2 regions of the Arthrobacter sp. 2MCAF15 genome follow, and region 1 is predicted to be linked to the other one. Evidence: riboswitches for the same ligand, from Rfam matches in the RefSeq annotation. Region 1 holds a riboswitch; the other holds the start of a gene.
What was found. Region 1 has a riboswitch for glycine ahead of gcvP (aminomethyl-transferring glycine dehydrogenase). Riboswitches for the same ligand answer to the same signal wherever they lie in the genome.
Positions count from the first base shown of each region.

Region 2: linked by a shared signal. The riboswitch ahead of gcvP (aminomethyl-transferring glycine dehydrogenase) and the one ahead of gcvP (aminomethyl-transferring glycine dehydrogenase) in region 1 are both predicted to bind glycine.

Region 1 is NZ_JBFRGZ010000017.1:2,302-19,467, reverse strand. It holds gene AB4089_RS17525 (YciI family protein) at 1-182, shown strand, start outside; gene AB4089_RS17520 (RNA polymerase sigma factor) at 218-1,471, shown strand; gene AB4089_RS17515 (SCO1664 family protein) at 1,498-2,199, opposite strand; gene AB4089_RS17510 (MSMEG_4193 family putative phosphomutase) at 2,234-2,929, opposite strand; gene AB4089_RS17505 (sigma 54-interacting transcriptional regulator) at 3,129-4,517, shown strand; gene AB4089_RS17500 (vWA domain-containing protein) at 4,547-6,550, shown strand; gene AB4089_RS17495 (aldo/keto reductase) at 6,709-7,536, shown strand; gene AB4089_RS17490 (amidohydrolase family protein) at 7,564-8,706, opposite strand; gene AB4089_RS17485 (glutamine synthetase family protein) at 8,706-10,070, opposite strand; gene AB4089_RS17480 (SDR family NAD(P)-dependent oxidoreductase) at 10,241-11,053, opposite strand; gene AB4089_RS17475 (MFS transporter) at 11,989-13,374, shown strand; gene AB4089_RS17470 (putative hydro-lyase) at 13,371-14,174, shown strand; glycine riboswitch at 14,700-14,797, shown strand; glycine riboswitch at 14,799-14,904, shown strand; gene gcvP (aminomethyl-transferring glycine dehydrogenase) at 14,942-17,166, shown strand, end outside.
Region 2 is NZ_JBFRGZ010000020.1:1,520-13,469, reverse strand. It holds gene AB4089_RS19165 (flagellar biosynthesis protein FlhA) at 1-1,838, shown strand, start outside; gene AB4089_RS19160 (hypothetical protein) at 1,816-3,054, shown strand; gene AB4089_RS19155 (carbon storage regulator) at 3,064-3,309, shown strand; gene AB4089_RS19150 (flagellar protein FlgN) at 3,324-3,839, opposite strand; gene AB4089_RS19145 (sigma-70 family RNA polymerase sigma factor) at 4,081-4,899, shown strand; gene AB4089_RS19140 (Dps family protein) at 5,066-5,545, shown strand; gene AB4089_RS19135 (MFS transporter) at 5,717-7,303, opposite strand; gene AB4089_RS19130 (TetR/AcrR family transcriptional regulator) at 7,372-7,911, shown strand; glycine riboswitch at 8,112-8,210, shown strand; glycine riboswitch at 8,212-8,325, shown strand; gene gcvP (aminomethyl-transferring glycine dehydrogenase) at 8,365-11,277, shown strand; gene gcvT (glycine cleavage system aminomethyltransferase GcvT) at 11,290-11,950, shown strand, end outside.

The DNA.
Region 1 (17,166 bases):
GCGGCTACTACATCCTCGACGTCGCATCTAAGCAGGAAGCCATCGAGTGGGCGAAACGGGCCCCCATGACGGCGGGCACCAAGACCGAGATCCGCCGGGTACCCTCCATCGACGAGTTCCCGCAGGACAATGAATGGATCCAGAAGGAACGCGCCTGGCGCGAGCAGACCGGCCAGGTCTGAACCAGCCAACCCGGACTGCCCAGCCCAAAACAGCAGTGAGCAGCAACGCGGCAAGGGCCGCCGTCGAAGCGGTGTGGCGCATGGAGTCCGCCCGCATCGTCGGCGCCCTTGCCCGTTACACTGGCGATTTCCCGTTGGCCGAAGACCTGGCACAGGAGGCGCTCGCCGAGGCCCTCGTGTCCTGGTCGGTGAATGGGATTCCCGCCGAACCGGTGGGCTGGCTGCTGACCACCGGCAGGCGCCGGGCGGTGGACACCTTCCGGCGGCGTGCCGCCCGGGACGAAAAATACGCCCTGCTGGCCCGGGACCTTTCGGAGGCGGAACCGGGCGCGGATTCGCTGTTCAACCCCGACGCGATCGACGACGACGTGCTGGCCCTGATGTTCATCTCCTGCCATCCCGTCTTGTCCAGGGAAGCGCGGATCGCGTTGACCCTGCGCGTGGTGGGCGGCATGGGCACCGACGAGATCGCGAAGGCGTTCCTGGTTCCGGTGCCGACCATCCAGGCACGCATCACCCGGGCCAAGAAGACTTTGGCCGCTGCCCACGTTCCGTTTGCCGTGCCGGAAACGCGCGAAGTCCCCGAACGGCTTGGCTCGGTGCTCCAGGTCGTGTACCTGATTTTCACGGAGGGTTCCTTCGCGTCAGGCGGTGAATCCTGGATGCGCACGGACTTGGCAGGCGAAGCGCGCCGCCTGGCCAGGGTGCTCACGCGGCTGGCGCCCGAACCCGAGGTGTTCGGCCTGCTTGCCCTGATGGAACTGACGGCCGCGCGCTTCCCCGCGAGGCTCGATACCTCCGGCCGCCCGGTCCTTCTGGAGGACCAGGATCGACGGTTGTGGGACCAGTCGGCGATCCGGCGCGGCCGTGCCGCACTGGCGAAGGCCGCGGGGGCCGGCCGCGGGCTCGGCGCCTACGGGCTGCAGGCCTCCATCGCCGAATGCCACGCGGTGGCCCCCTCGGTCGCGGAAACGGACTGGCAGCGGATCGTCATCCTCTATGAGGCCTTGGGGCGGCTGGCGCCGTCGCCGGTGGTCGAACTGAACCGCGCGGTGGCGGTGGCCATGGCATCGGGCCCGGGCGCCGGGCTGGAACTGGTCGACGCGATCGCATCCCGGGGCGAACTCAACGGCTCGCACCTGCTGCCTGCCGTCAGGGGCGAGTTATTGACCCGGCTCGGCCGCCGCGGGGAGGCGCGATCCGCCCTGCAGCAGGCCGTCGCGCTGTGCACCAACGCGGCCGAACGCGCCGCGCTGGAACGAAAGATCGGCGAGCTGACCCGGCAGTAGGGCAGGGGCAGCCCGCGGGAGGTTGCCTAAACCAGCGGCCACGGATAGCGCATGCCGGTGCGGTCCACCGGCAGCGCCCGGGTGCGCAGCAGGCGCTGCACGCGGTGCTGCAAGGCGGTGACCTCCCCGTCGTCGAGAAGTTCAGTCAACTCGGGAGGTACCGCCTCCGCGAGCGGGGCAATGTCCTCGAGCAGGGCATCCGGGATGGGTTCGCCCGCGAAGTCCCAGATCACGGTGCGTAGTTTGAAACCTGCCGAGAAGCACAACCCGTGGTCGATGCCCCACACCCGCCCGTTGTCACCGCGCAGCACGTGCCCGCTCTTGCGGTCGGTGTTGTTGGCGACGTAGTCGAACAGTGCGATCTGCGCCAGGTCGCGGTGGGTCTCGGGGGCGTCGGCGTACAGGGTGAAGTAGTGCTCGCGGAAGTCGCACTCGATAAACCACTGCAGCGAACCGATCCCCAACGGGGCTTCCTCCCGGATCACAGTCGGCGGCACGAGTCCCCACGCCAGGGACTCGCTGAGCAGATAGGCCGCGCGTTCCCGCCGGTACAGCCCCGGCTCGAAATCGGACAGCGGCTGTTCCCCGGCCTCCGGCTTGTAGACCGCCCAAGCGGAGTCGTCACCGCAGGAAACCTGGACGAGGAATGTCTCGTTGCTGCTGCGCGGGAGGCGTCCGAGCAGCTCGACGCTGCCCTCGGCCAGCAGCGTCAGCTCCCGGCCGGACACCGTCTGCCCCGATTCACCGTCAGCCCCAGTTTCATCACGGCCCCCTCAGCCCGCTGAGGGGTTCCGACGTCGAATTCACCATGAGCACGGCGGGTGCCTGGCCCTCCACAAATGAAATAGCCGACACTGACCCCGGGCTGATGACGATCCGCTGGAAGAGGTCCAGGTGCGTGCCCAGGGCGTGGGCGACGGCGGCCTTGATGGGATCGGCGTGGGAGAAGCACACCACCACGCCGCCGGCATGGGCAGCGCACAGGGCCTCGAGGGCTCCGACGATCCGCGCCTGCATCTGGGTGAAGCTCTCGCCGTTCGGGAAGCGGAAGGAGGAGGGGCTGTGCTGCACGGTCTGCCACTGCGGGAGACCAGCCAGTTCGGCGAGGGAGGCGCCGGTCCACTCGCCGAAGTCGCATTCGAGCAGGCCGGCGTCCTGCTTCACTTCAAGGCCCGCGCGGGCTGCTGTGGGCTCCGCCGTCTCCATAGCGCGCTCGAGCGGCGAGGAATAGACGGCATCGACGGACAAACCGGCGAGACGCTCGGCGACCCGTTCAGCCTGGGCCCGGCCCAAGTCGGAAAGATGCAGTCCCGGGGCCCGCCCCGGGAGGACTTTGCCGGTGGTCGGCGTCTCCCCGTGGCGCACCAGAAGGAGGATCGTGCCCCGAGACTCCGATGAGGGTCCCGACGGCGGTCCGGATGGTGGCGCCGATGGTGCCGGCGGCATTGCAGCAGTCATCAGGTCTAAGCGTAGCGGCAGGGGTCCCCGCCCGAGCTTGCGAGGGGTGGGGCAGCCGCGTAGCGGTAGCGGCAGGGGTCCCCGCCCGAGCTTGCGAGGGGTGGGGCAGCCGCGCAGCGGTAGCGGCAGATGCAACCAATGCTCGGGAACCGGAAGAAATCCCTCGATTCCCCGCACAGTCGAGGACTACCGTAGAGGAGTGAGTGATCGCCCCGATATCTTCACTGTTGGTGAATTGCGTGCCTCCGGCCACGTTCATAAAGACCTGCGCCGCGAAATCCGCGACAACCTGCTCGCCGCGCTCGCCGCGGGCCGCGATCCCTGGCCCGGTCTGTTCGGGTTCAGCCGGACCGTCCTTCCCCAGCTCGAACGTGCCCTCATCGCCGGGCACGACATCGTCCTGCTCGGCGAGCGGGGACAGGGCAAGACGCGGCTCCTGCGCACCCTGGCCGGGCTGCTGGACGAGTGGTCGCCCGTGATCGAGGAATCGGAACTGAACGAACACCCGTACGAACCGATCACGGAACACTCCCGCGCCCGCGTCCTCACCGAGGGAGACCGGCTCCGCGTGGCGTGGCGCCACCGCTCGGAACGCTACGTCGAAAAACTCGCGACGCCGGACACCTCCGTCGCGGACCTGATCGGCGACGTCGACCCGATGCGGGTGGCCGAGGGCCGCCGCCTCGGCGACCCGGAAACCATCCACTACGGCCTGGTCCCGCGCTCCAACCGCGGGATCATCGCCATCAACGAGCTGCCCGACCTCGCCGAGCGGATCCAGGTCTCGATGCTCAACGTGATGGAGGAACGCGACATCCAGATCCGCGGCTACGTGCTGCGGCTGCCGCTGGACGTACTGGTGGTCGCGTCCGCCAACCCGGAGGACTACACCAACCGCGGCCGGATCATCACGCCCCTGCGGGACCGCTTCGGTGCCGAAATCCGCACGCACTACCCGATAGAGCTCGACGACGAGGTCGCCGTCATCCGCCAGGAGGGGCAGCTGGTGGCCAGCGTCCCGCCCGTCATCCTCGAGATCCTGGCCCGCTACACCCGGGCACTCCGGCAGTCTCCCGCGGTCAACCAGACCTCCGGGGTTTCCGCCCGGTTCGGCATCGCGGGTGCCGAAACCGTCGCCGCGGCGGCCCTGCGCCGTGCCAGCGTCCGCGGCGAGGACGAGGCCGTCGCCAGGATCATCGACCTGGAGGCCGCCGTGGACGTCCTCACGGGAAAGATTGAATTCGAGTCAGGCGAGGAAGGCCGTGAACAGGCCGTCCTGGACCACCTTCTGCGCACAGCCACCGCAGAAGCCGTGCGGGCGCACTTCCAGGGCCTCGACATGGGTCCGCTGGTGGCCGCTCTCGACGGCCACACCACGGTGACCACCGGGGAACTGGTCACGGCGCGGGAGTTCCTCCACAACCTTCCGAACCTAAACGGGTCCCGCCTGTACGAGGAAGTCAGTGAGCGCCTGGGCGCGAAAAACGACGGGCAGCGCGCCGCCGCCGTCGAACTTGCGCTGGAAGGCCTCTACCTCGCCCGGCGGATCTCCAAGGATTCCGACGACGAAGAAACGATCTACGGCTAGCAGTCCAAAGTTTAGGGACAGGAGGGCCCATGAGCGCGCACAACCGGTCCAGGTACGGCAGGTACGCCGGAGGGCCGGATCCGCTCGCCCCGCCGGTGGACCTGGCGGAGGCGCTCGACGCAGTCGCCGAGGACGTCATGGCAGGCTACTCGCCCCGGCACGCCCTGCAGGAGTTTCTCCGGCGCGGCGGCCGTAGCCGGGAGGGCCTCGACGACCTCGCCAGCCGCGTCCAGCAGCGCCGGAATGAACTGCTCAGCCGCCACCGGCTGGACGGCACCCTCAGCGAAGTCCAGAAGCTGCTCGACACGGCCGTCCTGGAGGAACGCAAGCAGCTCGCCCGCGACGCCATGATGGACAACACCGACCGCGCCATCCGGGAGATGCAGCTGCAGAACCTGCCCCGCTCCACGGCGGCAGCGGTCAACGAACTCGCCTCCTATGACTGGCAGTCCAGCACCGCGCGGGAGGCCTACGAGCGGATCAAGGATCTGCTGGGCCGCGAACTCCTTGACCAGCGGTTCGCCGGCATGAAGGAAGCACTCGAGAGCGCCACCGATGAGGACCGCGCGGCCGTGAGCGAAATGCTGCGCGACCTTAACGAGCTCCTCGGCAAACACCGGCGCGGCGAGGATACTGATGCGGACTTCCAGGGTTTCATGGCCCGGCATGGCCACTTCTTTCCGGAGAATCCACAATCCGTCGAGGAGCTGGTGGACGCGCTGGCCCAGCGCGCCGCCGCCGCCCAGCGGCTCCTGCGCTCCATGTCCGCCGAGCAGCGCGACGAACTGATGCGGCTCTCCGCCCAGGCATTCGGCTCGCCCGATCTCATGGCCGAGCTCGACCAGCTCGACGACAGCCTGCGCGCCTTGCGACCCGGTGAGGACTGGACCGGCTCCGAACGCTTCGACGGCGAGGAAGGACTCGGGCTCGGCGACGGCACCGGGGTGCTCCAGGACATCGCCGAACTCGACGAGCTGGCCGAACAGCTCTCCCAGTCCTATAGCGGCTCAAGCCTCGACGATCTGGACCTGGACGCGCTGGCCCGCCAGCTGGGACAGAACGCCGCCGTGACGGCCCGCACCCTCGCGGAGATCGAGCGGGCAATGCAGGACGGCGGCTACCTCCGGCGCGGGGCGGACGGGGATCTCCGGTTGTCGCCCCAGGCCATGCGGCGGCTCGGCAGGTCGCTGCTGCGGGACACCGCCAAGCAACTCTCCGGCCGGCAGGGGCGCCGGGACACGCGCGTCGCCGGGGCGGCCGGGGAACAGACCGGTTCCAGCCGGCAGTGGGAGTTCGGCGACGCCGAGCCGTGGGACGTCACTCGGACCATGACCAATGCGATCCGCCGCACTATCGCCGACGGCGGTGATCCGGGCCGCGGACTGCGCCTCGCCGTGGGGGACATCGAGGTGACGGAGACGGAGGCGCGCACGCAGGCCGCCGTCGTCCTGCTGGCGGATGTGTCCTTCTCGATGGCCGCCGAGGGACGCTGGGTGCCCATGAAACGCACCGCCCTCGCCCTGCACCACCTCGTCTCCACCCGGTTCCGCGGCGACCGGCTGCAGCTGATCACGTTCGGCCGCTACGCGCAGACCATGGACATCGGCGAGCTAACGGCCCTGCCGGCCCTGCGGGAGCAGGGCACCAACCTGCACCACGGACTGCTGCTGGCCGGCCGCTTCTTCCGCCAGCACCCGTCCATGCAGCCCGTCCTCCTGGTGGTGACCGACGGCGAACCCACCGCCCACCTGCTGGCCGACGGCGAGTCCTGGTTCTGCTATCCGCCGGACCCGGAGACCATCCGCGTCACGGTCGCCGAGCTGGACCGCCTGGGGCGTGCCGGCACGCAGGCCACGTTCTTCCGGCTGGGCGAGGACCCCGGCCTGGAACGGTTTGTCCAGCGCCTGGTCCGCCGCATCGACGGCCGGGTGGTGGCGCCCGAGACCGGGGACCTGGGGGCTGCCGTGGTGGGGGAGTACCTCCGCGCCCACTTCCGGGGGCGCCCCTACGACGACGCCGACTGGGCTGAATAGCGGGGCTGAACGGCGGCCCGTGGTCGAAAGTAGTTGCTTGCGCGCTATATATCTTTGTGCAACAATAAACACAGCGCTTGCAATTACTAGCGTGCGCGCCCTACTTCGTCGGCTGGCCACCGACGTCCCCGTCACCCGATCTGACTTCAGGAGAAACCATGACCGCCATTCCCACCGTCACGCTCAATAACGGGGTCCAGATGCCGCAGCTCGGTTTCGGTGTCTTCCAGGTGTCCGACGACGACACCACCGCCGCGGTCAGCGCGGCTCTCGCCGCCGGCTACCGGAGCATCGATACCGCCGCGATCTACGGCAACGAGGCCGGCACCGGCCGTGCGCTGGCGGAATCCGGGATTGCCCGCGACGAATTGTTCATCACCTCCAAGCTTTGGATCGAAGATCTCGGCTACGACGCCACCCTCGCGGCCTACGAGTCCAGCCTGGACAAGCTCGGCCTGGACTACCTTGACCTGTACCTGATCCACTGGCCCGCTCCCGGGCTGGGCAAATACGCGGACTCCTGGCTGGCCCTGGAGAAGCTGCTGGCCGACGGCCAGGTCCGGGCGATCGGCGTTTCCAATTTCCTGCCCGAACACCTGCAGACGCTCATCGACCTCGGCGGTACGGTGCCGGCGGTCAACCAGGTGGAGCTGCACCCGGCCCTGCAGCAGCGGGATATCGGTGCCTTCAACGCCGCCTACGGAATCGCCACCGAGGCCTGGAGCCCGCTGGCCCAGGGAGCCCTCCTCGAGGATCCGGCCATCCTTGATATCGCGTCCCGGCACGGCCGGAGCCCGGCGCAGGTGATCCTGCGCTGGCACCTGCAGCAGGGACGGATCATCATTCCCAAATCGGTCACGCCGTCGCGGATCAGCGACAACCTGGACGTGTTCGGCTTCGATCTGTCCGCGGATGAGCTGGCCGTTGTGGACGGACTCGAACGGGACGGCCGCACCGGCCCGCACCCGGCCGAATTCAACGGCTAGCCAAGCTAGACACCGGACGGCGGCTGCTCAGGGGAGCGCGTACACGCGGCGGGCGTTCTCGCGCGCGACGAGTTGCACGATCCTGCGGGCGTCTGCCTCCGAACAGTCGTCGTCGTCGATCCATCCGCCTACTACCTTGGCGATTGCGTTGCGCCACAGCCTCGCCCCGAGGTAGTGAAGTTCGGCCGGGCCGAGGGCGTCGGAGGAGTACAGGATCCTGGTGAAGGGGGCCAGTTCGAAGGAGCGGGCCACCAGATCCCGGCTCCGTGACCCGGTGTAGTTCACGGCGAGGCCCACGTCGATGTAGACGTTCTCAAAGGCATGGGCCAGGTAGCCTGCTTCGCGCTCGAACGGATAGCAGTGGAGCAGCATGATGGGTGTGTCCCGGACTTCGGCGGACCGGAGAAAGTCCAGGAGGTACAGGGGATTGGTCTTGTGGAGGTCCAGGTCTCGGTCGCCGAATCCGACATGGAACTGCACGGGAAGCTTCATCGACACGGCCGTATGGATCCCGTGGGCAATGAGTGTCACGTCGGTGAGCCTCGCCTTGGTGCCGGCGCGCGGGGTCTGCTGCCAGCGGCGGGCTGCCTCAGTGACCGCCGCCGGTGCTGGCCGGTTGAGGTCCTGGTCGAATCCTGCCCGGTAGGCGAGAACGGTTTTGACGCCCACGGCGGTGCGCGTGAGTTCGTGGAGCCGCTGGCCGAACTCGTCGACGTAGTCTGCCGGGTTGGCAATCTCCCGGATCAGCGACTCGGCGAGCAGTTCCAGCCGAACGATCTCGTGGGTGCGCGCGCCGGAGACCTCGGCCATGCCGGCCATGCCGAGGTAGTCAGCGGCGTCCAGTCCTGTGTCGATCAGCCAGTCGCTCACCCCGGCAGCGCGGGTCATACGCCGGCTGACCTCGAGTTCTCCTAGCTCGGCGCGCCGGCTCCAGTACTCCGCCGGTGAGGCGTGCCGGGGCAGATCAAGAATGCCGCTGCACCAGCGCCGGATGGCGAGCCCGATTTGTGTGTTGTAGGCGTCCCCGGGGTTGGCCAGTGGTTCGGTGTTCCCTTCGTTCAGCGAGTTCTGAAAGCGTGCCTCATCACCGTCGGCGTGAAACGCGCCATGCACGTGGTGATCGACGAGGCTGACGTGTTCGACAAAGTCCGGGAAGTCACCGCCCGCCATCAGATCGACCAGGCAAGTCGAAAGCGTTCGGCGAGCTCGTCCGGCGTGAGTTCGGCTGCGATGCGCTGTTCGTAGCGCCGGACAGCCACCGTGGCGTCGACGACGGCGTCTCCGAGAAGCCTGCGGGCAAGGCTTGAGTTGTCCAGGGTGTCGATGATGGCGGCGGGGGAGTTTGAGAGCAGCCGGACGTTTGCCTGGTGCCGTTCGTTTTCCGAAAGCCGTCCGGGGTCACCCGGGATCTCTGCCGGAAGCCCGCTTTTGCCGCGGATGCCGTCAAGGGCGAGGGCAAGGATGGCTGCGGAGGCCAGATACACGTTCGCCGACGGGTCGACGATTTTCACCTCGACGTTGGCTCCGTGCGGATTGCCCTGGCCCTCGTTCAGAAAGCGCACCGAGGCTTCCCGGTTTTCCAGGCCCCAGCACAAGTAGGCACCCGACCACGTGCCGGGCGCCAACCGGCTTCCGGACAAAACTGACCCCGTGAGGAAACCCTGGACATCCGGGAGCCCTGCGATGATTCCGCCAATGGCAGCGCCTCCCTCGGCGGAGATGCCGTGCGGTCCGCTGCCGCCGGAGAACAGCGGCACTCCGTTCCTTCGGAGCGAAAAGTGCTGGTGGGCGCCGTTTCCAACGCTGCCGGGAAAGGGCGACGGCGAGAACGAGGCCATCATGCCGTGGGCCCTGGCGACGATGCCCACGATAATCCTGGCAAGGACCACCGTGTCCGCGGACTGGACCGGCGGGGCCGGGGGAAGGGAAAACTCGAACTGGTTCCTGCCGTACTCGGCGTGAAGCTGCTCCAGGGGAAGCCCGGCCTGGTTCAGCGCTGAGAGCAGGTCATCGAGGAATTCCGATCGGTCCAGGAGGCCGGTTGCCCCGTACGGAACCCAGGGCGCGGTTTCCAGCGCTGCACCATCCGGGGCGACGAGAAAGAATTCCAGTTCGTGGCCCACGAGCGCCTGGTACCCGGCCTCGACCAGGCTGCCCTCGACGTCGGCCAGGCAACCGCGGGCACAGGCCGGAGAGGCGGCTCCATCCTGTTCGAAAAGGCGGGCCGGTGCCCATGCCCGGCCGCCGGGCAGGACACGGAGTCCCGCGATGTCGATCTTCAGGCGCATATCGCCGACCGTGGTGATGCTGTCCGTGAACGCTATCCCGCCGTCGATGGTGAAGACATGCCAGACGGGGGCGGCGCCCATCCCGGATTCGTGGAAGATTTTGAGCCGCGCCAGCGGAACGCTCTTGGCCAGCGTGATGCCCGAAGCATTCACCACCGTGCCGATCACGGTGCGGACGCCGGCAGCTTCGAGTTCGCGGTGGGCTTTCGCAACGGCGGATTCGTCGGCTGATGCGATGGGGGTCATGCGCCTATCATGCGGCCGCTCCTCATCCAATGAAAGGCTCACCCAATGAAAGACGCCCCCTCTGCACTGGGATCGCACCCGGGCACGGGTTTCCGGCCACCAGCCCGAGGCCCGTGCGGCTCCCCGGGAACCCGACGGCGGCACGTCCCGCCGTCGTCCACCCCAGCTGCCTAGATGTCCGCAAGCGTCAGCGCCGGCGGCGATTTTCCGTCGATGTCCAGGACGCCGAACTCCTTTGCCACCGCAGCGGCGATGAGCACCTGGCCGGTCCGCGTCATCAGGTCCGGATCATGGAACAGCGCATTGATCACCCGGCCGATGAACTCGGGGCTTTCGCTGGTCGAGAGATCGAATGCACCGCTTTCCGCCGCGGCCAGGACCGCCTCGGTGCGGACCAGGCCGGGGTAGAGCGAGATGACCGGAATGTCGAACGGTCTGAGCTCGACGGCCATGTCGGAGGTCATCTTGTCGGTGGCCGCTTTGGCGATGCCGTAGATCGTGTTGCCGAGGTGGCGCTGCGCGGCCCAGAAGCTGATGTTGACGATCAGGCCGCGGTGCCGCGGCGTCATCATGCGCGCCGCGTGCGCCGAACACACAAATGCGGCGCGGACTCCGGCGTCCATCATGCCGGTCCAGCGATGCGGCGCCTGCTCCCAGAACGGTGCCGGCCACGTGAACGCGCCGCCTTCGATCATCTTCTCGTACCCGCCCCAGGCGCAATTGACCAGCAGGTCGAGGCGGCCGCCCTCGGTCCGGATCGTGTCGAACACGTGCGCGGTCTCGTCATCGTTGAGATGGTCGCAGCGCAGGCGCACGATCTCCCGCGGGAGGTCCGCCTGCTCGATCGACCGGCCCGTGCCATAAACCCGGAACCCCGCGGCCTGAAGGGCAAGCGCGATGCCCCGGCCGACACCGCGGCTCGCGCCGGTCACCAGCGCAACGCCACCCGTTGGCGCGTCACTGCGTTCGCGTTCGCTGGTCATGCCAAGCGGCCCCCGCTTACATTTCGTCCCGTGATCCCCATGATAGGCCGGGCCCGGCGCCTGGTGCCCGCGACTTTCTCGGGCCCAGCACCCGGAGGCGGCCCTATCTAAATACGCACCCTTCGGGTTTACTGGGCCGCAAGGCTGACACGCAAAACATGGAGGGGGGAACCATGCGGTCCAAAGGAACATGGCAAATCGCAGCGGGCTCGATATTGCTGGTGGCCACGTTGTTCACGCTGCCGATGCCACTGGTTGAGGTGTTCTCGGGCAGCGCCGGACAGGGTGCGGCGGCTGTGTTCGTCCTGGGACTCGCGCTTCTAGCCGCTGGCCTCGGTTTGGTCGCCGTGGGTCTGTACAAGCGATCGCGGAACCTGAAGACGGCGCGCAGTTACGACACCAGGGAGCCCACCTCCTCCGACGAGGACCGGCCGACCAATCCTCATTCGATGCCCCATAGCTATGCCGCCCTTCCGCCTCCGGGGTAGACACTCCCAGCTCAAGAAACCAGAACCTCAAGAAACTCAGAACCACAAAAAATAAGACGACGACGGCGGGTGGTCCCGCCGTCGCCGTTCATGCAGCCCTGAAACCAGCACAGCCGCGGTGCCCTGAGAACGCGGCCTGAGGCCTTGAGGCAGCGCTTCGGCGCCTTAAATCCGGCTATACCCGGTGGCTGCCGCGACGAGCGCAACACCCTCGACCCCTTGACGATGTGACCTGCGTCGCGTAAATTGTTCAACAATTCGGATTGTTCAACAATCCAACAATTGATCCTAATAATTGAACGCAGTCCCGACTTCCGCAGCCCATCACGGTAGCCGCACACGCACCCGAAGGTCCCGACCCGCATCGCCGCAGGCCCGGACCGAAAAGGCGCACCAACACCAGCCGCCCGCACTTGGCTGACATCCCCACTCTTCATGGAGGTACACATGGCCGCTTCATCCGTAACGGCCCCCGCTGACCCGAAGCCCTTTGTAGGGCGCAAGGGCATGTACAAGGCATTCGCGGCCAGCCTGACCGGAACCGCACTGGAGTTCTATGACTTCGCTGTCTACTCCGCCGCGGCTGCGATCGTTTTCCCGCTGATCTTCTTCCCGGCCTCGGACCCTGTCACGGGCACCCTGTTGGCCTTCTCCACCTACGCCGTGGGCTACATTTCCCGGCCCGTCGGCGGCATCATCTTCGGTCGGCTCGGCGACGAGATCGGCCGCAAGAAGATCCTGGTCATCACGCTCATGCTGATCGGCGCCGCCACGTTCCTCATCGGCCTGCTGCCCACGTACGGCAGCATCGGCATCATTGCCCCCGCCATCCTGGTCTTCCTTCGCTTCGCGCAGGGTGTCGGCGTCGGCGGCGAGTGGGGCGGGGCAGTGCTGCTCTCCAGTGAATTCGGTGACCCGAACCGCCGCGGCTTCTGGGCATCCGCCGCGCAGATCGGCCCGCCCGCCGGCAACCTGATGGCCAACGGCGTGCTTGCCGTCCTGACCATGGCCCTGTCCGAAGAGGATTTCCTGAACTTCGGCTGGCGAATCGCCTTCCTGATCTCGGCCCTGCTGGTGGCCTTCGGGCTCTGGATCCGGCTCAAGCTTGAAGACACCCCCATCTTCAAGGCCATGGAAGCCAAAGGAGACAAGCCCAAGTCCCCCATCCGCGAAGTCCTGGCAACCCAGCGCCGCCCCCTCATCGCAGCCATGCTCAGCCGCATCGGCCCGGACGTCCTCTACGCTTTGTGCACCGTCTTCATGCTCACCTACGGCATTCAGAAACTTGGCTTCGACCGCGGCCAAGTGCTGGTGGCCGTCCTGATCGGTTCGGCACTCCAGATTTTCACCATGCCGCTCGCCGGGGCCATCTCCGACCACATCAACCGCCGGCTGGTCTACGCAATCGCCGCAGTGGCCGCCGCCGTCTGGGGGTACCTGTTCTTCATCGTCCTCGAAGGTCGGTCCCCGGTCATGCTGATCGTGGGAACGGTGCTGGGCCTGCTCTGCCACTCGTTTATGTACGGACCCCAGGCGGCCTTCGTTGTTGAACAGTTCTCGCCGCGGCTCCGCTCCACCGGCAGTTCGCTGGCCTACACCTTCGCCGGAATCATCGGTGGCGCTATCGCACCGTTCATGTTCACCCTCCTGCTGAGCACCTTCAACAGCTGGGTCCCGGTTGCCATCTACCTCAGCGTTGCCTGCCTCCTGACCCTGGTGGGCCTGGCCCTGGGCCGGGACTCCGACGTTGCCGAGGACCAGGAGTACCTGCAGCCTTCAACTGAGCTGGTGGAAAATGATCCGGCTGTAAATGAGCTGGTGGAGGCCCGATGAACCAGGCCAACGCACACCTGGCACCCTCCGATGCGCGCCTGAAGTTCCGCAACGGCCTGGTCACCCCCACCTCCGGATGGGGCGATGGCTACACCCAGGCAAACCTGATAGCGGTGACGGCGGACTACGCCGACGAATTCATCGAATTCTGCCGGCTCAACCCCAAAGCCTGCCCCGTCATCGACGTCATCCCGGCGGGACAGTACGGGAGCGTCCTCGCCGCGGGGGCGGACATCCGCACTGACATCCCGGCCTACCGGGTGTGGGTGGACGGCGAACTTGCCGATGAAGTCACGGACGTCGCATCGGTCTGGCGTGATGACATGGTGGGCGTCCTCATTGGCTGCAGTTTCACCTTCGAAGCCGCGCTCGCCAGCGCGGGCGTCCCGCTCCGGCACACCGAAACCGGCCGCAACGTCCCCATGTACCGCACGAACATCGAGTGCACCCCTGCCGGACGAATCCACGGACCGATGGTCGTCTCCATGCGCCCGATGCCGCCCGAACTGGTCGAAACGGCCATCAGGGTGACGTCGGAGGTGCCCAAGGTTCACGGCAGCCCGGTTCACGTCGGGACGCCCGGGGACCTCGGCATTGCCGACATCAACCGTCCCGACTTCGGCGATGCGGTGGAGATCCGGCCGGGGGAAGTGCCGGTTTTCTGGGCCTGCGGCGTGACACCGCAGAGCGCAGTGATGGCATCCAGGCCAGCCTTCGCCATCAGCCACGCCCCCGGACACATGTTCATCACTGATGTTCCCGAAAGCACCTACCGGGAACGGCCAGGAGCGTCATCGTGAAGAAGAGATTTCCCGTAGCCGAGAAACGGGCACGCAGGATCATCAAACTCTCAGCGCCGCGGCGTCAAGCCACGGGCACCCACTGCGAACTGACCGGAGTCTGGCAGAGCCCGGCCGGAGCGAGCATCTCGATGCACGAGGGCCAGCTCCTCCCGAGTGATGCCGGCCGGCCGTGTGTCTGGACGTACGCGGGCCAACCGGCAAGCAAGGCCGATTCCGGGGCCGCCCGGTGGGCAGCTCCGGAGTATCACAGACTGTAAGGGCACCAAACGGCAAGCGGACGACGGCGGGACTTTTCCGCCGTCGTCCGCTTCCGGCGACTCCGGTGCCGTGCCGTACCTCCGAGGCTCGGCATTCGGCCTCCACGAACCTCCCCGGCCGGCGGACTAGTTGGCCTAGCCTCGCGGACGCGGACCGGCCTGCGGTTGTTATCGTCAAACAACGCCTCATACGGACCCACCTCTTGCAACCGGCCCCTGCAACAAGTAACGTGTGAGCCGTGTCACCCACCAGTGGCACAGCTTATGATCTGCGGCGGGAGAGTCCTGCCGGTACGTTCAGCAGGCGCCGTAGGAGCAAATCCTCCCCAGGAATCTCTCAGGCCCACGTACCGCCGCGGCAAGGCAACTCTGGAAAGCAGTCCGGGAAACCGGGCTCACCGACGGTGCAAGTGGCGCCTGCTAACAGCAGGCAACGCGGAAACTCTCAGGTCCAATACAGAGCGGGGAGGAACCCGAATCATCGTGGCACTCTGTGCCACCTGAATTATGGAGTTCCTCATGACGATTCAGTCGTCCCCGTCCACGTTCGCAGACCGCCATATCGGTGCGCGCCGCCAAACAGACATCGACACCATGCTCAAGGCCGTCGGCTACGACAGCGTAGACGGCCTCGTAGACAATGCACTCCCCGCTTCCATTCGCCAGGAAAAGCCGCTCAGCCTGGACAGCGCCCTCAGCGAAGTTCAGGTGCTGGCCGAACTGCGCAAGCTGGCTTCCAAGAACAAGACCGCCGTGCAGATGATCGGCCAGGGCTATTACGACACCGTCACGCCGCCGGTCATCCGCCGCAACATCCTCGAGGCCCCCGCCTGGTACACGGCCTACACGCCCTACCAGCCGGAGATCTCCCAGGGCCGGCTCGAGGCGCTGCTGAACTTCCAGACCATGGTCCAGGACCTCACCGCGCTGCCGGTCGCCAACGCGTCCCTCCTCGACGAGGCCACCGCCGTCGCCGAAGCCGTGCTCCTGATGCGCAGGGCAAATAAGTCCGCAGGACAGAACGCAGGTGCCCGCGACGGCAAGACGGTCCTGGACGCCGACTGCCTCCCGCAGACCATCGCCATTGTGCGGGGCCGCGCCGACGCATTGGGCTTCGAGGTCGAGGTCGCCGACCTCTCCCAGGGACTGCCCGCCGGGGACATCAACGGCGTCGTCCTGCAGCAGCCGGGCGTTTCCGGCCGGGTGTGGGACCAGTCCGCCGTGATCGCAGAGGCCAAAGGCCGCGGCGCCCTGGTCACCGTGGCAGCGGACCTTCTGGCCCTGACCTTGATCACCCCTCCGGGCGAGCAGGGCGCGGACATCGCCGTCGGTTCCACGCAGCGCCTTGGCGTGCCGCTGTTCTTCGGCGGCCCGCACGCCGCCTACATGGCGGTCCGCGAGGGCATGGAACGCACGCTCCCCGGCCGCATCGTGGGCGTCTCCAAAGATAACGCCGGCGTCCCCGCCTACCGCCTGGCCCTGCAGACCCGCGAGCAGCATATCCGCCGGGAGAAGGCCACCTCGAACATCTGCACCGCGCAGGCGCTGCTGGCCATCGTGTCCTCGTTCTACGCCGTCTACCATGGCCCGGACGGGCTGAAGGCGATCGCCGAGACCGTCCACAACAACGCCCGCGCCCTCGCCGCCACGCTGAAGATCGTCGGCCGCGAACTGGCGAGCGACTCCTTCTTCGACACCCTCACGGTCCGCGTGCCCGGCAAGGCCGCCAAGGTCATCGCCGCCGCCGAGGCCCGCGGCATCAACCTGCGGCTCATCGACGCGGACACAGTTGGCGTGTCAGTCGATGAAACCACGACGCCGGAGGTCCTTTCCGCGGTGGTTGTCGCCTTTGGCGCCGGTCCGGTGGTGGAGGCCAAGGGCTTCGAGCTGCCCGAGGGTGTGCTGCGCACCTCCGACTTCCTGCAGCACCCGGTCTTCAACACGCACCGTTCCGAAACGCAGCTGCTGCGCTACATCCGCAAGCTCTCGGACCGCGACCTTGCCCTGGACCGGACCATGATCCCGCTGGGTTCGTGCACCATGAAGCTGAACGCAACGGCCGAGATGGAAGCCATCTCCTGGCCGGAGTTCGCCTCCATCCACCCCTTCGCGCCGGACTCCCAGACCGAGGGGTGGCGGGAACTCATCAGCGGCCTCGAAGCTGACCTTGCTGAAATCACGGGCTACGACCAGGTCTCGATCCAGCCCAACGCCGGATCCCAGGGCGAACTCGCCGGCCTGCTGGCCATCCGCGGCTACCACCTCTCCCGCGGTGACGCCCAGCGCAACGTCTGCCTGATCCCGGCCTCCGCCCACGGCACCAACGCGGCCTCGGCCGTGCTCGCCGGCATGAAGGTCGTCGTCGTGGCCACCGCCTCCGACGGCACGATCGACCACACGGACCTCAACGCCAAGATCGAGGCCAACAAGGACGCCCTGTCCGCCATCATGATCACCTACCCCTCCACCCACGGGGTGTACGACGCCGACGTCCGCGAGGTGTGCGACTCCGTGCATGCGGCCGGCGGGCAGGTCTACGTCGACGGCGCCAACCTGAATGCGCTCGTCGGCCTGGCCCAGCCGGGCCAGTTCGGCGGCGATGTCTCGCACCTGAACCTGCACAAGACCTTCTGCATCCCGCACGGCGGCGGCGGACCCGGCGTCGGCCCGGTCGCGGCCAAGGCCCACCTGGCACCGTTCATGCCGGGGGACGCGAACAAAGCGGCGCACAA
Region 2 (11,950 bases), on a different contig from region 1:
GGCTGGGCCTGAACGTCGCCTCCACCCGGCTGGTGCTGGGCAACGGGTATGCCGGGCAGGTCATTGAAGCCTTCGGCAAGGTGACGGTGGGCGGCTCGATGATCATCGGCGCCGTCGTGTTCCTCATCCTTGTGGTGATCCAGTTCGTCGTGGTCACCAAGGGTGCCGAGCGCGTGGCCGAGGTGGGCGCGCGCTTCACCCTCGACGCCATGCCCGGCAAGCAGATGGCCATCGACGCCGACCTCAACGCCGGTCTCCTCACCGACACCCAGGCCCGGGAGCGGCGCGCCGAAGTCTCGGCCGAGGCCGACTTCTACGGTGCCATGGACGGCGCCTCGAAATTCGTCAAGGGCGATGCCATCGCCGGCATCATCATCATCATCATCAACTTCATCGGCGGCATCGCCATCGGCATGCTGCAGCGCGGCATGGAGATCGGCGATGCCCTGAACACCTACGGCCTGCTAACCATGGGCGACGGACTCGTCACACAGATCCCGGCGCTGCTCATGGCCGTCTCCACCGGCATGATCGTGACCCGGTCCAACGCCGAGTCGGACATGGGCAGCACGGCCTCCACCCAGCTGCTGCAGTCACCGAACGCGCTCATGATCGCCGGCGTCGCCGCCCTCGCCATGGCCCTGATCCCGGGCATGCCGCCCATCCCGTTCGTCCTCGTCGGAATCGGCCTGATCATCGCCGCCCGCCGGACCACCGCGACCCAGCGGGCGGCCGAGACGGCCCGGGAGGCCGAGTCGACAGCGCTGAACTTCCCGGAACAGGACCCCAACGAGAAACTGCTGGAAGACATGCGCATCCACCCCGTGGAGATCCTGCTGGCTCCGGACCTCGTGGACATGGTCTCCGGCGCTTCCGATGACCTCCTGGCCCGGGTCCGGTCCCTCCGGCACAAGATCGCCATGGAACTGGGCCTGGTCATCCCTCCGGTCCGCACGCGGGACAGCGTGGACCTGCCGCCGGCCACCTATGCCATCCGGATCGCCGGCGTCGAAGCCGGCCGTGGCACGGCCCCCGGCGGCCAAATGCTCGCCCTCGGCGAGAACCTGGATTCGCTCCCCGGCGCGGCGATGATCGAGCCCGTGTTTGGGCTCGCCGGAAAATGGATTCCGGGGGAGATGCGGCACAACGCCGAAATGACGGGCGCCACGGTGATCGACCGGGTCTCCGTCCTGGTCACTCACCTGTCCTCGATCGTCGCGGCGAACGCTGCCCGGCTGCTGTCCCGAGAGGACGTCCGCGTGCTGACCGAGGGAGTGCGCAAGCAAAGCCCCTCGGCCGTCGACGAGCTGACCCCGGCCCTGCTCTCCCTCGCCGAGCTGCAGCGCGTCCTCCAGGGCCTCCTGGACGAGCAGGTCCCCATCAACGACCTCGCCCGGATCTACGAGGCCCTCACGCTGCGCGCCAAGATTTCCACGGATCCGGAATCGCTCGTGGAAGCCGCCCGGCAGGCCCTCGGCCCCGCCCTCACGGCCAAGTTCATGGACGGCCCCGTCCTCAACGTCATCATGATCGACCCCGTCCTGGAACAACACATGCTCGAGGACATGCGGCCCGCGGAAGGCGGCAGCCAGATCGTCATGGGGCAGGAAAGGCTCGACGCCGTGCTGCGCTCGGTGCGCTCCGCCGTCGACGCCGCGGCCGCCGCCAACCGCCAGGCCGTGCTCGTGTGCGCCCCGGCGCTCCGGCCGGCCATCCACCGGCTCGTGGGCGCCCAGCCGGGGTCCGTGCCCGTGTTGTCCTACCGCGAGGTGACCTCCGCCAACGTCCGGATCGAAACAGTAGGAGTGGTGCGCCATGCCGAACCGCTATCGGCTTAAGGGAGCCTCGCTTGAGGAAATCCGCCGCAAGGCGGAGCAGCAGTACGGGCCCGCGGCCAGGATCGTGTCCGCCGAACGCGTCATCAGCCCCGGCATCGCCGGCCTCTTCGCCCAGGACCGCTACGAGGCAATGATCGAGATCATGTCCAAACATGAGGTGGTCACCGGCGAGGTAGTGCCCGACGCCGACATCCTGGCCGGGACCGAAACGGCGCCCCCCGGCAGACCCGCCGGAGAGGGCCACGCCGGAGAGCGCGACGCCGGCGCTGCCGCCGCACCGGCGGCGCCCGCACCCGCACCCGCAGCCCAGACCGGACCGCCGGCCGCGCCTGCTGCGGCCAGGACCGCCGTCGGACCGTCCCATCACTTTCAGGGCGCCGCCATCGCCGCACTGCTGGAAGAGGCGGACGCCGCCGAGCTGAGCCTGCACCGGCCCGCCGCCGGTGTGTCCACCGAGTCACGGGACTTTGCGGAGATCCTGGAGCAGCTCGGCGCCGGGCTCAGGACCCCGGCGGAACCAGTTCCCGCCGCCGACCCGGCTTCCGCCGTCGGAGTTCCCGCCGAAAGCTACGCCGGGCCGGCCGACCGTGCTGCCCAAAGTCCTGCTGCCCCAACACCCGCCGCCTCAATTCCAGTTTCAACTCCCGCCGCCGCGCCGGGCCGGGCGCCGGGGGATGCCGGGGTTGCCCCCGCACCGCTGAACGGCGTCGGCGATCTCGTGGTTCTGGTCGGGCTGGGGGAGGACGCCATGGATGCCGCCCTGGCCATGTCCATGGCGGCGGGCGGTGCGGATGTCCGGACCGCCGGCGAGCTTTCCGCCTATGGCCACCTGCACGTTGACGGGCGGCAAAGCGCCACGGCCGCCCGCGCCCACGCGGTGCTGACTGAGCGCACCGTCCTGGTGGCGTTCGGACTCGGCAAAGCCCGCAACGCCCTGGCCCGGGTGCAGTCCGTGGCCGCGCTCTCCGCCGACCAGGTCTGGGTGGTGGTCGATGCCGGACGCAAGCATGAGGACACGAAGCGCTGGGTCGGCGTGCTCTCCGCCCAGCTCAACGTTGCCGCGGTGGCGGTGGTCGGCGCCTCGGAGACGGGGTCGCCTGAAAGCGTCAATGGCCTGGGCCTGCCCGTGGGCTGGATCGACGCCCGTCCCGCCGGTCCGGGTCCGACATGGCAGAACCGGCGGGAATCGTCCGAAGCTCCCCGCGGTGAAGGGTAGATTGAGAAGATGCTGGTACTTACACGCAAGCCGGGCGAACAGATCATGATCGGCGACGGCATCGTCATCACGGTCCTGGAAGGCCGCGGCGACGGTGTTCGGATAGGCATTGAGGCACCCCGGGGCGTGCCCATCCAGCGCCGGGAAGTCATCGAAGCCATCGCGGCCGCGAACCTCGCCGCGGCGGAAGCCGGCCCGGAGGCCGAGGACGCGCTGCGCGGGCTCCTGCCGCCCGCACCTTCCGCCAAGGGCTGAAGCCAGGTCCCGGATCAGTCCTTTTCCCCGCCCAGATACTGGGCCAGGGCGGGCTGGGGTGCGCGCCGGACCACGGCCAGGACCCGCTCCAGGTTTCCGCCAGTGGCCAGCTGATCCAGCAGTCCGGCGGTGCCCGCCGGGCCGGGACGTCCCGGCAAGGGGAGGAGCCGCAGTGCCTCTTCGTTCACGCGGGCGGCCGCGCCGAGCCGATCAAGAAGTGCGTGCAGGGCGTCCAGATGCTCACCCAGGATCTCGGCCCAGGGGCCGGCGGGTGCGGCCGCAATCAGTTCAACCAGCGTCGCTTGTGCCGGCATACCCCATTGGGCCGCGACGACGGCAGATTCGACACTCCGGGCCAGGCCTTCAAAGCGCAAACGGTCCAGCACGGCTTCGATTTCGGAAGCCATGAGGCGCAGCCATTCCACATTCCCGGCCCCGACGTGCAGCCGTAGCGTTTCCAGCCTGAAAAGGAGCAGTTCCAGCTGCCGGCGCTCCTGCCACAGCGCCGCGGACAGATCACTTGCGCTCATGGGCCCCATTCTCTTTCCGCCCCCTGAATCGCAGCTTCGGGGCGGGTACCGCACTTTTTGCCAAGCTTTTCCCTGAGGGTACACGCAGATCCGGGATCAGGTGATAGGTTTCCTCCATGGGTGCTGCGCCCTGCTTGCGAACGCTGACTCCAATGGGGGGAGTACCGGTCGGTTTGGGTGCGGTTCTCGGCGTTTTAAGGGCTACAGCCCTTCGGATCCGGTCTCATGGGGGGACACAGTATTGAATCGCGTGGAACGCAACGAGATGGTCACGCAGCACCTTCCGCTGGTGGGGTATCTCGTCTCAGATTTGTGCTCGAAGGCGTCACACCTTTCTCGCGATGATTTGGCCTCGGCCGGTGCAATTGCCCTGATCACGTCGGCCGATTCGTTCGATCCCGACCTCGGGGTCCCCTTTGGCGCGTTCGCCCGCCGGCGCATCCTAGGCGCGTTCGCGGACGAGATGCGGGCCAGCGACTGGGCCACCCGCTCCGCCCGCCGGCGGATCAAGGAAACCATGTCCGTCCAGGAAACCCTGGCATCCGCCCTTGGCCGCACGCCCACAGTGGACGAGATCGCCTCCGCCCTTGGCGTCCAGCAGAGCGTTGTGGAGGCCGCGCTCGCGGATGCCTCACGCACGCTGACACCCCTCGATGAGGCCGTGGTGGATACCCTGGCCGCCGAGACCCTCACCCCGGAACACTCCGTGCTCGCGGATGAACGGCTCCAGTACCTGCGGGCCGCCGTGAAATCCCTGCCGGAACGGATGCGCTACGTCGTGGAGGAGATCTACTTCGGCGACCGGACGGTCAAAGACCTGGCCGCCGAACTCGGATCCACCCATGCTGCGGTGTCCCAGCAGCGTTCGGAGGCCATCCGGCTGATGCGCGACGGACTGACCGCGCACTACGCCGATGACCCCGCGCAGCCGTTCGAACCCCAGTCCAGGATTACGCCGCGGCGCCGCAACGACTACCTCACCCAGCTCTCCGAGGCCACATCCGGCGGCATCACCCGTGCCGTGTTCCCCCGCGGCCCGGTCCTCAACGAAGCCGTCTAGCCGCCCCCGAAGCAGTTAGTAAGCCGGCTTAGTAAGCTGATCGAGAAATTCCTCCCCGAACCGTCGCGGCCCGACGCCGCCCTGCGGTAGCGTCGAAAGCATGGGCCGGGCCGCCAGTACGCGGCGCGCGCGGCCTCCACCGCACCGGTTCTATCGAGGAGGACGCATGAAAGCAACACCCACACTGACGACCAACCTGCAGGCAGTCCTGGTGGACCTGATCGAACTCCACGTTCAGGGCAAGCAGGCGCACTGGAACATCGTCGGGACCAACTTCCGGGACCTTCACCTCCAGCTGGACGAGATCGTCGACGCCGCCCGCGGGTTCGCGGACGACCTCGCCGAGCGCATGCGCGCCCTCCACGCCCTCCCTGACGGCCGAAACTCCACGGTTTCCAAGTCCACCGCGCTGGCCGAGTTTCCGGCGGGGCTGATCAGCACGAAGGACGCGATCGAACGCATTGTCGCAGCGCTGGAGGCGGCCGTTGGCACCATGCGCAAAGTCCATGACGAAGTGGACGATGAAGACCCCACCACCGCCGATCTGCTGCACGAGTTCATCGCAAAGTTTGAGCAGTACGCCTGGATGGTCAGTGCCGAGACCATGAAGGCCACCGCCAGCGTGACCACTCCGGACAGCAAGTAGGTCCTGCTAGCACCAGGCCGCACCCACGAAACTCCAGCGTCCGGCGTCGGGTATTTTCCCGGCGCCGGACGCTGGAGTTTTTCAGCTACGGAATGGTCCTGGAAGGGCAACGCATGTCGGTCGCGCTGAGCACGGTCGAACTCGAGCCCGACGGCGATGGAACCGGTGCTGCTAGCTTGCCTTCGGCACCTTCCGCAGGAGGACCGCGGCGAGCACGCACGCCCCGGACATGAGGACCAGGGCGATGGAGGCCGTGATGTGTACGCCCGAGTCGAAGGCGGTGCGCGCGGCCGCCGTCACCGCCTCTGCCAGCGGCGCCGGAAGCATCCCCGCGAGCTCCACGGCGCCGGCGAGGGTCTCGCCGGCCTGGTTCGTGGCAGAGGCCGGGGCGAGCTCGGACACGCCTGCGGGGAGCCGGAGGTTGCCCTGGTAAGAAGCCGTGAGGATCGAGCCGAGGATCGCCGTGCCCAGCAGGGACCCCACTTCATAGCCGGTCTCGGAGATGGCGGCGGCGGCCCCCGACTTGTCCGCAGGCGCAGCGCCCAGGATCAGGTCATTGGAGATCGTCTCCGCGGCACCCACGCCCAGGCAGAGGACCAGCAGCGCGGCCAGCAGCAGTGACGGGCCGTGGCTGTGGTCGCCGAATGCCACCAGGAAGTAGCCCGCCGCGCTCAGCAGCAGGCCGCCGGCCACCACAAAGCCGGGCCGGACCTTGCGCACCAGGGGGACCACCAGCAGCCCGGCAACGACTGTGGCGATGAGGGCCGGGACCATGGCGACACCGGAGGCGGAGGGGGACTGCCCCTCCAGCAGTTGCAGGTGCTGGGCCAGGAAGAGAATGAAGCCGTTGAAGGAGAACAGCGCCAGGACGTTGGCGGTGATGGCGGTGCTGAAGACCCGGTTGCCAAAGAGGCTGACATCGAGCATGGGCGCCGTGCTGTGGTCCGCCTTGTGGCCTCTGGCCAGGGCGCGCTGGCGCCGGATGAACACGTAGCCCATGAGCAGCCCGGCTCCGATGCTCGCGAAGGCCTCCAGCGAGGGCCCGTGGGTGGCGAGGGTTTTGATCCCGTAGACAACGGGCACCATGACCAGCAGGGACAGGATGATGCTGGGCACGTCCACGCGTCCGGGCTTTGGGTCGCGGGACTCCGGGATCAATGCCGGACCGAGCAGCAGCAGGGGCAGGATGATCGGCACTGCGACCAGCAGGACGGCGCCCCACCAGAAGTGCTCCACCAGCCAGCCGCCGGCAATCGGCCCGAGGGCGGCGCCGCCGGAGAAGCCTGCGGCCCAGATTGCCACGGCCAATCTGCGCCGGTTGGGCTGCGGGAAAATGTTGCGGATCAGGGAAAGCGTTGATGGCATGAGCATGGCGCCGAAGAGGCCAAGCCCGGCGCGGCCTGCGATCAGCCATTCGGCGCTCGGCGCGAACGCCGTCAAGGCCGAGACCGCGGCAAAACCTGCGCTGCCCACGAAGAGCAGCCGGCGCCGGCCGATCCTGTCACCCAGGCTGCCCATCGCAACCAGGAGTCCGGCCAGAACCAGGGGGTAGGCGTCGATGATCCACAGCAGTTCGACGCCGGAGGCGTCCAGGCTGCGGGCGATGGCGGGCAGGGCGAACGTCAAGGCGGTGTTGTCCACGGCCACAAGCAGGACAGGGAACATCAGCAGGGCCAGCGCCACCCAGTCGCGCCACGGGGCCCGGGGGCCGGTGGCCGACAGGGTGCTGGTGGTGACGGTGATCGACGGAATGCTCATGGAACATAACTATACCGTCTGGACGGTACAGTTAAGAAATGCGCCACCGGACAGGCATGATGGGAGGCATGCCCAGGAAACCCGTCGCCCGCGAGGCCGTTCTCCACGCCTTCGAATCCCTGCTCATCGAAGTCGGTGAACGCGCCGCGACGCTGGACGCCGTCGCGCGCCGGGCCGGAGTCTCCAAGGGGGGCCTGCTCTACCACTTCCCGACCAAGGAGGCGATGATCGCGGTCCTGCTCGAGCGGCTGGACGGGCACCTCGCTGCCGATGTTGCCGCCATGGCTGAGGCCCCCGAGGGTGCGGCGGTGTACTTCATCAAATCCTCGGTGTGGGCGGACACCCCCATGGACCGGGTGTTCGTCGCGGCCACGAGGCTCGCCGAGGTGGCGCACCAGGAGACCCTCCGCCGCTTCGCCGCCGCCCAGGCGAACTGGCTGGAACTGCTGGCCGCCGACGTCGGGCCCGCCATGGCGAAAGCCGTCCTGTACATGGGGGACGGGCTGTACTTCAACGCCATGCTGGGCCGGGGGCCGGGCGGGCAGCCGCCGGAAGTCAATGACGACGTCGAGAGCCTCCTGGCCGCCGTCGAGAAGCTGCGCCGCTGACGGCCGCCGAGACCCCGCTCGCCGAATACGCCGGAAGCCTGCGACTACGCCGGAACGAAACGGCGTCCCCGCACGCCTGCGGCGAACTCGCGTGGCCGGACCTGTAACTTGGGGCCGCCGCCGGGAGGGAGTTTGCGGACGCGCGCCCGGCATAGGACAATGAGTGCTGTGACTGTTGTCACCCCAATTGAATACGCCTTTGATCTGCGGCGGGAGAGTCCTGCAAGTAGGTACAAGCAGGCGCCGTAGGAGCAAATCCTCCCCAGGAATCTCTCAGGCCCACGTACCGCCGCGGCAAGGCATCTCTGGAAAGTAGCAGGTGCGTCCTTAGCGCGTTGTGCTCACCGACGGTGCAAGCGGAGCCCCTGATGCGGGCTGCGCGGAAACTCTCAGGTCCAATACAGAGCGGGGAGGAACCCGAATCAATGTGGCGTACCCTGCGCCGCCTGAGTTATGGAGTTCCTTGTGACTGTTACCCCAGCCTCCACGTCCTTCGTTGACCGGCACATCGGCGCCCGCCGCCAGGCCGACGTCGACGCCATGCTGAAGGCTGTCGGCTACGACACCGTCGACGCCCTGGTGGACACCGCCGTTCCGAAGGACATCCGCCAGGACTCCGACCTCGCGCTCGCCGCTGCCCTCAGCGAAGTCGAAGTCCTCGCCGAACTGCGCAAGCTGGCGGCGAAAAACAAGACCGCAGTGCAGATGATCGGGCAGGGCTACTACGACACCCTCACCCCGCCGGTAATCCGCCGCAACATCCTCGAAGCCCCGGCCTGGTACACCGCCTACACGCCCTACCAGCCGGAAATCTCCCAGGGCCGGCTCGAGGCGCTGCTGAACTTCCAGACCATGGTCCAGGACCTCGTCGGCCTGCCGATCGCCAACGCCTCGCTGCTGGACGAAGCCACCGCCGTCGCCGAGGCCGTGCTGATGATGCGCCGCGCCAACAAGAACAAGGCCGCACATGACGGCAAGACCGTCCTCGACGCCGACTGCCTCCCGCAGACCATCGCGATCGTCAAGGGCCGCGCCGAGGCCCTCGGCTTCGAGGTTGAGGTCGCCGACCTCTCCAAGGGCCTGCCCGCCGGGGTCATCAACGGCGTCGTCCTGCAGCAGCCCGGCGTATCCGGCCGCGTGTTCGACCACACCGCCGTGATCGCCGACGCCAAGGAACGCGGCGCCCTCGTCACCGTCGCGGCCGACCTCCTCTCCCTGACCCTCATCACGTCCCCGGGCGAGCAGGGCGCCGACATCGCCGTCGGCTCCGCCCAGCGCTTCGGCGTGCCGCTGTTCTTCGGCGGCCCGCACGCGGCCTACATGGCGGTCCAGAAGGGGCTCGAACGCTCCATGCCCGGCCGCCTCGTAGGCGTCTCCAAGGACAACGCGGGCGTCCCCGCCTACCGACTGGCCCTGCAGACCCGCGAGCAGCATATCCGCCGTGAGAAGGCCACCTCGAACATCTGCACCGCCCAGGCGCTGCTGGCCATCGTGGCATCCTTCTACGCCGTCTACCACGGCCCCGACGGGCTGAAGGCGATCGCCCAGACCGTCCACAACAACGCCAGGACCATCGCGGCGTCCCTGAAGGCCGCCGGCCTCGACGTGCTGCACACCTCGTTCTTCGACACCATCACCGTCTCCGTGCCGGGCCGCGCCGCAGAGATCATCGCGGCCGCCGACGCCAAGGGCGTCAACCTGCGCGCCATCGACGCCGACACCGTCGGCATCTCCGCCGATGAGGCCACGACGGCGGCCATCGTCGCCGACGTCGTCGCCGCCTTCGGGGCCAGCGTCGTTGACGCAGCAGACTCCTCCTTCGGCCTGGACACCGCCGTCGAACGGACCTCCGACTACCTCCAGCACCCGGTGTTCAACACCCACCGTTCCGAAACCCAGCTGCTGCGCTACATCCGCCGCCTCTCGGACCGCGACCTTGCCCTGGACCGCACCATGATCCCGCTGGGCTCGTGCACCATGAAGCTGAACGCCACGGCCGAGATGGAAGCCATCTCCTGGCCGGAGTTCGCCTCCATCCACCCGTTCGCCCCGGACTCGCAGACCGCCGGCTGGCGCGAACTGATCGACGACCTCGAAGCACAGCTGACCGAGATCACCGGGTACGACCAGGTCTCCATCCAGCCCAACGCCGGGTCCCAGGGCGAACTCGCGGGCCTGCTGGCCATCCGCGGCTACCACCTCTCCCGCGGTGAGGCCCAGCGCAACGTCTGCCTGATCCCGGCCTCCGCCCACGGCACCAACGCGGCCTCGGCCGTGCTCGCCGGCATGAAGGTCGTCGTCGTGGCCACCGCCTCCGACGGCACGATCGACCACATGGACCTCAACGCCAAGATCGAGGCCAACAAGGACGCCCTGTCCGCCATCATGATCACCTACCCCTCCACCCACGGGGTGTACGACGCCGACGTCCGCGAGGTCTGCGACGCGATCCACGCCGCCGGCGGCCAGGTCTACATCGACGGCGCCAACCTCAACGCCCTCGTCGGCCTGGCCCAGCCGGGCCAGTTCGGCGGCGACGTCTCGCACCTGAACCTGCACAAGACCTTCTGCATCCCGCACGGCGGCGGCGGACCCGGCGTCGGCCCGGTCGCGGCCAAGGCCCACCTGGCACCGTTCATGCCGGGCAACGCAGCCGATCCGGCCAACGGCGCCGACGGAACCCCGATCTCCGCCTCCCGCTACGGCTCCGCCGGCGTCCTGCCGATCTCCTGGGCCTACGTGAAGCTCATGGGCGGCCAGGGCCTCACCGAGGCCACCAAGTCGGCCCTGCTCGCGGCGAACTACATCGCGGCCCGCCTGAACGACTCCTTCCCGGTTCTGTACACCGGCGAGGGCGGCCTCGTGGCGCACGAGTGCATCCTGGACCTGCGCGAACTCACGGCCAAGACCGGAGTGACCGCCGAGGACGTGGCCAAGCGCCTGATCGACTACGGCTTCCACGCCCCCACGCTCGCGTTCCCGGTGGCAGGCACCCTCATGGTGGAGCCGACCGAATCCGAGGACCTCGGCGAGATCGACCGCTTCATCACGGCCATGGTCGCCATCCGCGCCGAAATCGACCAGGTGGCCCACGGCGACTTCACCGTGGAGCACAGCCCGCTGCGCAACGCACCGCACACCGCCGCCGCCGTCATCAGCACCGACTGGACCCGCGAGTACCCGCGCGAGCAGGCCGTCTTCCCGGTCCACACGCTCAAGCAGGACAAGTACTTCCCGCCGGTCGGCCGGATCGACGGCGCGGCCGGTGACCGCAACCTGATCTGCTCCTGCCCTCCCCTCGAAGCCTTCGAAGAAGACACAGCAGGCCACTCCGACGACTCCGCCAACTCCGGCTCAAACAAGTAAGGACAGCCAACGATGACTGAGAATTACACGGCACTTTACGAAGAACACAAGAAGCTCGGCGCCTCCTTCACCGACTTCGGCGGCTGGCAGATGCCGCTGAAGTACAGCTCCGAACTCGCCGAGCACCACGCCGTCCGCATGTCCGCGGGCCTGTTCGACCTCTCCCACATGGGCGAAGTCTGGGTCACCGGTCCGGACGCCGCAGCCTTCCTGGACTACGCACTGGTGGGCAAGATCTCCGCGATGGCCATTGGCAAAGCCAAGTACTCGCTGATCTGCAACGAGGACGGCGGCATCATCGACGACCTCATCACCTACCGCCGCGGCGAGCAGAAGTTCCTCGTGGTCCCCAACGCGGGCAACGCCAAGGTCGTTGCCGCTGCCCTGGCTGAGCGCGCTGCAGGCTTTGACGTCACGGTCCAAGACGCCTCCGCCGAGACCTCGCTGATCGCAGTCCAGGGTCCCAAAGCCCAGGAGATCCTGCTACGCCTGGTTCCCGCCGCGCAGCACGAACTCGTCACCGGCCTGAAGTACTACGCCGCTGTCGACGTCCCCTTCATGTTCGGCGGCGCCAGCCAGGACCTCCTGCTGGCCCGCACCGGCTACACCGGTGAAGACGGCTTCGAGATCTTCGTGGCGAACGACGACGCCGCCGCCCTCTGGCAGGCGCTCG